Linked DNA regions of Blastopirellula sediminis. The protein of the gene in region 1 interacts with the protein of each later gene in a pairwise test. Links are inferred from orthologs where the notes say so. Each region holds a gene or a part of one and is shown on either strand. Other genes may lie near its edges.

What was found.
Region 2: the proteins of LOC68_RS23740 (region 1) and cysK interact in binary tests that used the Escherichia coli proteins (3 or more experiments, as listed by UniProt). The link is inferred for Blastopirellula sediminis from one-to-one orthologs.

What each region holds. Positions count from the first base shown.
Region 1 is NZ_JAJKFT010000010.1:2,963,980-2,967,145, forward strand. What follows is about bases 323-3,165. They hold LOC68_RS23740 (serine O-acetyltransferase), read left to right. Parts: upstream 323-1,176; coding sequence 1,177-2,154; downstream 2,155-3,165. Other genes in these bases: LOC68_RS23735 (elongation factor G), read left to right, coding at 323-830; LOC68_RS23745 (YfhO family protein), read right to left, coding at 2,288-3,165. Outside these bases: more of elongation factor G, read left to right, coding at 1-322; more of YfhO family protein, read right to left, coding at 3,166-3,166.
Region 2 is NZ_JAJKFT010000010.1:349,114-352,403, forward strand. The notes cover bases 302-3,268. They hold cysK (cysteine synthase A), read right to left. Parts: upstream 2,273-3,268; coding sequence 1,331-2,272; downstream 302-1,330. Other genes in these bases: LOC68_RS12980 (DUF4112 domain-containing protein), read right to left, coding at 454-849; LOC68_RS12985 (hypothetical protein), read right to left, coding at 920-1,057; LOC68_RS12995 (serine/threonine-protein kinase), read right to left, coding at 2,441-3,268. Also shown: SHD1 domain-containing protein, read right to left, coding at 1-275; more of serine/threonine-protein kinase, read right to left, coding at 3,269-3,290.

The DNA.
Region 1 (3,166 bases):
AAGTGGTGCTACGGGGAATGAGCGACTTGCATCTCTGCTTGTTGCAGGAACGTCTCTTGCGACGCGATCACGTCGAGATCGAAACGCACGAGCCGAAGATTCCGTATCGCGAAACGATTCAAAGCGAAGCGGAAGGTTCGTTCCGGCACAAGAAGCAGACCGGCGGTCGCGGACAGTTCGCCGAAGTTCATATTCGGGTCTGCCCCTTGCCGCGTGGAACCGACGTTGAAAAGTTCGCCAACAAGAGTCGCTTCCCCCACATGAAGAATCGGCACTACCTGCCGGAATTCAACTTCCTGTGGATCGACTCGGTGGTCGGCGGCGCGATCCCGGGTAACTTCATGCCGGCGATCGAAAAGGGCTTCCTGGAACGGTTGAACCAGGGGGTGTTGACCGGCTGCCAGATCCAGAATCTGTGCGTCGAAGTCTTCTTTGGCAAGTTCCATCCAGTCGACAGCTCGGAAACGGCGTTCAAGATCGCCGGCTCGAAGGTGCTGCGAGACGTCTTCAAGAAGGCGAATCCGGTGCTGCTGGAACCGATGGCCGAACTGGAGATCACCGTTCCGGAAGCGAAAATGGGGGACGTTTACAGCGATCTCTCGACACGCCGCGGTCAGGTGCTGGGGGCACAGAGCGCCAGTCCAGGCTACCAGACGGTCAGCGCCACGGCGCCGCTTGCCGAGGTAATGACTTACGCCAGAACGCTTTCGAGCATGACCGGCGGGCAAGGATCGTACTCGATGCGGTTTAGTCACTACGACGCCGCTCCGCCGAACGTGCAAGACATGGTTCTGCGTCAGTCGGGCCAAGTCGAGGAGGACGATTCGTAACCGATCGTTCTGACGCGTCATCCAAAACAGTCGCCGGCCGAAATGTTGCAGGCAATGCATTCGCCGGCGACTGGACGTTACAAATCGGGTTAAACTTCGCTTTGGGAGAAAGACGAAGAAAACTGCGCCCCTTTGTCTTCCAGGGGGGCGAAGCGTAAGATACAGTCTCGCCCGGGCGGTAAATTTGCCCCGTTTTACCTAGATTGGTACGTCATCATGTGCCCCGCTTTGCACCGTTTCTGTTGTCGCTGTTGTTGTTAGCGCAAAACGCCCCGTCGATCGAGACGTTCTCGGTCGCCATCGTCTCGCCCACAACGCACGCTCGCCGACGCAGGAAACCGCAGCCATGGCCTCTGACGCAAAACTCAAAGAAGATCTTCCTTCGCTGACTGACCGGATTGTCGCCACCTACAAGCAGTTTGGTGGAATCAACTATCTCGGTCATTGCCCGCTGCCGAATTACGACATCGTCGTTTCGACACTCGAAGATCTGAAAGAAATCATCTACCCAGGCTATCGCCGCCGCGAAGGCCTGCACATGGGCAACATCACGTACCATGTCGGCGACCTTATCGATGGACTGCATGACAAGCTGACGACGCAAATCGCGCGAGCGTTGCAGCATGACGAACGCCTGAAGCGCGAACGGGGCGAATGCGAACCGGCCGACGCGATCGACTACGAAGCGAAAGGTCAGGCGATGGCGATTGAGCTGCTCAATCGTCTGCCGAAGCTGCGCGATCAACTGGCGACCGACGTCCAAGCCGCCTACGACGGCGACCCGGCCTGCCGCAGCTTGGACGAAGTGATCTTCTGCTATCCCGGTCTGGAAGCGATTACCGTTTATCGAATCGCGCACGAACTGTACGTCCTCGGCGTGCCGTTCATCCCCCGCATGATGACCGAGTGGGCGCACAAGCAAACCGGCATCGACATTCACCCCGGCGCCACGATCGGCAACTACTTCTTCATCGACCACGGCACCGGCGTCGTGATCGGCCAGACGTGCGAGATCGGCGAGCACGTCAAACTGTACCAAGGCGTGACCCTCGGCGCGTTGTCGTTCGACACCGACTCCGACGGCAACCTGGTCCGCGGCATGAAGCGTCATCCAACGATCGAAGATCACGTCGTCATCTACGCCAATGCGACTGTCTTGGGCGGCCGCACCGTGGTTGGTCACAACTCGGTGATCGCGTCGAGCGTTTGGCTTACCCGCAGCGTCGAACCGCACACGACGGTCCTGCTAGAAAAGCCGCGCCTTCGCCTCCGCAGCGAAGCCCCGGCCGAAGAACTGACGGAAGAAGTGAACTTCCAGATCTAGAGCGTGCTTCCGAATAGTAGCCCGAAGCGCAAGCGAGGGAAATGCGGCCGCAAGCAGATTTCAAATGTCGCAGCGCCACCATTCCCCAATCGGCCAAACCTCTTAACGCTTCCCTCGGTCCGCACAGCGGACCCTACGGTCGGAATGCAAAGACCGTCCAGACAAGCAGCCCCAAAACGCAAACGAGCGAAATCGCCGCACCCCGATAAAACGACGCCGGCACGTATCGCAGCGTCACATGATGTCGTCCCGCCGGCAGCGCGATCGCTTGGAAGACGACGTTGGCTCTCTCCGTCGGCGAAGTGATCTTCTCTCCATCTTCCAGTTCAATTTCCGCCCGCCAACCGGCGTCGTAGTATTCCTGCACAATCACATACGACGGTTGCGAGAGGGAGACGGCAATCTCGATCACGTCATCTTGCACGCGATCGTAATCGACCTGGTCGATGATGTTTTCCTGCGCCGGGCCATTAAGGAGTGGAGACGCTTCTTCCCCATGCAACATCGCCAAACGCCCGTGTTGATGCACGAACGCTTCGGCCGCTTCTCGCCAACTGTTGCGTGAGCGTGGATCGTCGATGGGAAACTGCCGATGGCCGTCGGCGATCCAGGCCATTGGAATTGTCTTGGTAAGAGGACCGTCGAGCAGAACCTGACCGTCCGGCGTCGTGCGATCAAAGCGGATCACGCCGGCGGCGGACAGTCGTTCGGCCATGTCGTTCGGCTGCAAATCTTTCTGCATCGCTTCCACCAGCAGCGTGTAGTCGGCTGGCGCGAGCGAGTTGGAAGGGACGATCGAGCCGACCTTTTCCAGCAGGTGATACCGCGGGAAAAGGGTCATGCGGTCGAATCGCAAGCCGTCGATCTGCCGATCGGGCGAACTCTTCGCGGCGAACTCCGGCGGATAGTCGGTGGCTGATAGATGGCGATACCAACGGTTGGCCATTTGATAGTCGTCGGAGTAGAGACATGACTCCCACATCGCATCTGGCGCGGTCGCTATGGTCCAGGA
Region 2 (3,290 bases), 2.6 Mb from region 1 along the record:
GGCGCTCCGGCAGCTGGCGCCGACATGCCGCCGGTGATCGCTTTGGTGAGTCGTTCGAGCTCTGCGTGGACGAAGCGCACGTCTTCCAGGCTCAGCTTGTCGAGCGGCACCGAGATCTCTTGCCCGTTGTCGTCCCGCTTTAAAACGGCGGCGCCATTTCGAACGTCGACCAGTTCCGCTTTGACCGAAAAGCCTCCTTCGCGCGCATGCCACTCACGGGCTGTCGCAGGGACGGCAAAACCAAGCAAGAGAAGGGAAAAGAGAAACCCGCGCACGGCCAACTGCCCCGATTTGAGATAAGAAAAGATGCCTCGGGGGCAAGCTGGCTACTCTGCCCCCCACCCGATGGTAACCCATTGCAAGGGGCAGGTCAAAAGGAGTGTTTCAGCCGTCAAACATCGGCAATAGTGACCGCCAGCGGGGACGGCCCTTCGCCTATCGGCAAGATCCCGCCTACTGGCCGTCCGGCTTGGCGGAATGGGACCGCTTTAAGAAGTTCGGAACGCGGACCTTCATCGCTGGATTGACGGTCTTGTCGCCATGCTGGGCGACGTGATCTTCCAGCATTTTTAATATTCGCGTGTTCGATTTGTAGGCGACGTCAAACAGGTCGCCGACCAACGGAACGACGCCGACGAGCATGTCGAGGAAGACGTATCCAACCATCCGCGCCCGCTGACTGAACGACATCCCCAGACGACGCGCTTCCCATAGCAATACAAAAGCCGCCGTCGCGGTGACGAAATCGCCGAGACCTGGAATAAGCCCCAACAACGCGTCGAGGCCAACGCGGTACCGCGTGCCGGGTATGCGAACCGCATTCTCCATGACTTCAACGAATCGTCGCATGCGTTGCATCCGCGACGACGGTGGACTCAGTCGCTTGGTTGGTTCAGCGGGCATTCGAAATCCGCCTTCTTTAAAACAACAGAATCATGGCGACCATCAGGGCCAACAACAGGCCGAACATCCCTGACGGGAGTCGCATGGTTCCGAAACCGGGAACTACGCCCAACAGCGTCAGCCCCAAAGCAATCAGCATCAATTGGTGAATCATCGTTATGCCTCCCTGCGATCATTCGTTTCCTGCCGAGGGTGTAACGCAGGCGGCATGCCACGGCCCAAAAATCCGAAAAAATTCGCTGTAAGACCTTTAAATCAAGTGACTTACAGAAACGCCTCCCAGAAGCTTCGTTCACGAACGGAGATTTTCGTGATTGGTAGGCGGCCGCGCAACACGGGCTCAACTCGGCCAAGAACGGCACGAAAAAGGGCCGCGATCTAAATCGCGGCCCTTTCGAGTTTTCGTTTTAGTGGCTGAGAAAGCGACTTAGCCGTCGAGTCCGCCGAAGAGCGGCGTCGAGATATAGCGTTCGCCGAGGCTCGCCATGATGACGGCGATCCGTTTTCCCTTCATATCGGGACGAGCCGCCAGTTGCGCTGCCGCCCACATGGTGGCGCCGCTGCTGATGCCGGCACAGATCCCTTCCTGCTTGGCGAGTTGGCGTCCCCACTCGAACGCGTCCTCGTCGTCCACTTTGATCACTTCGTCCAGGACCGACGTATCGAGGTTCTTCGGCACGAAACCGGCGCCAATCCCCTGAATGCGATGCTTACCGGGCGCTCCGCCGCTGATGACCGGCGAGCTGGCCGGTTCGACGGCGACCGCTTTGAAGTCGGGATTCTTCGACTTGATGAAGCGAGCGACGCCGGTGATGGTGCCGCCGGTGCCGACGCCGGCGACGATGGCGTCAATGTTTTCGCCAGAGTCTTCCCAGATTTCGGGACCGGTCGTCGACTCGTGAATCGCCGGGTTGGCCGGGTTATCGAACTGTCCCGGCATCCAGGCGCCCGATTCTTTCTCGACCATTTCAGCGGCGGCGTTGATCGCCCCCTTCATCCCTTCGGCAGCCGGAGTCAGAACCAGGTTGGCGCCCATCGCACGGAGCAAAGCGCGACGTTCGAGCGACATCGACTCAGGCATCGTCAGCGTCAGCTTGTAACCCTTGGACGCACAGACGAAGGCCAGTGCGATGCCGGTGTTACCGCTCGTCGGTTCGATGATATGGGTGTATTGGTTGACTTTGCCGCTCTTTTCGGCGTCAGCAATCATTGCGTAGCCGATGCGGTCTTTGACGCTGTTCAGCGGATTGAAGAACTCGCACTTCGCAAAAACGGTCGCGTGCCCCTCGGGAACCAAGCGATTGATCTTGATCATCGGGGTATCGCCGATGGCGGCGCAAGCATTGTCGTAAGACTTGCCGCGTGGCATGACTTTTCCTTCCAAACAATGTCGACGGTGAAGTATTGCCGGCGGGGCCTGCTGCAATCCGGTTGACGCGTCTTCCTTATTCAGGAATTCCCCGGCAGGCAAGTAGAGAATTGCTCAAACTACGAGAATCCCGGAATGATGTCAACCTGGACAAGCTGCGTCCGGTTTTCAGCGTTTGTTGGGTAAAACGATTGTCGCCTGATCATGAATCGGCGTCGCGCTGGCGCCGCTCCCATGAAACCGCCCGCTCGAACCGCGCGAGCCGCTCCGGAGCACGAACCCCCACATCAAGCCGGCGACGGCGGCGATGATGGCCATCGCGCTCACCCCGGCGGTCGCCAATTTCTTACCCAGCGAATGAATCGGCCCGACGGCGGAGTCCTGCTTTTCCTGCACGAGCACCACCAAACCGGTTGAGCGAGGTTCGGTCTCGTCGCCAGGGGTGATCTTCACCGACTGCGTCGCGGCGATCCAAGGCCCGGCCAACTTTGCCCCCGCCGGGTCGTGCGAAAGCGGATCGATATAGTCGTACACTTCACGGCCTGCGATCGAATCGAACTTCACACGCAAATTGGGATCTTCGCAAAACTGATCCGGCAGTCGGCTTTCGTCATGCAGCAGTTCGTCGAACAGCGGATGCTGCAGGATCATTCCGTTTTGCGGACCGGGGCGTTCGTCAATCAGCACGGCGAACTGTTCCGGCGAACCTTCGAACCGCGGAAAGTTACCGACGTTGATCGTCAGCGAAGCGACGGCGACCGTTTCGCCATCGACGCGAATCGGCGCCGAGATGGCGCACTTCCACGTGTTGCTGGCGGTACTTAAAAAGACGGCCGAGAGATGCGGACGATCGGTGGCCGTCGGATAGATGCCATCCGGCGGCGGAACCGACGCATGGTAGCGCGGATCGATCGCCGGATGATCGAAGTCCTCTTCGCCTCCATGAAAATAAGAACGATAGCCGTAATAACCGCCGACCGGCGAATCGACCGCTTTGCCGGCGGACGACGCGATATGA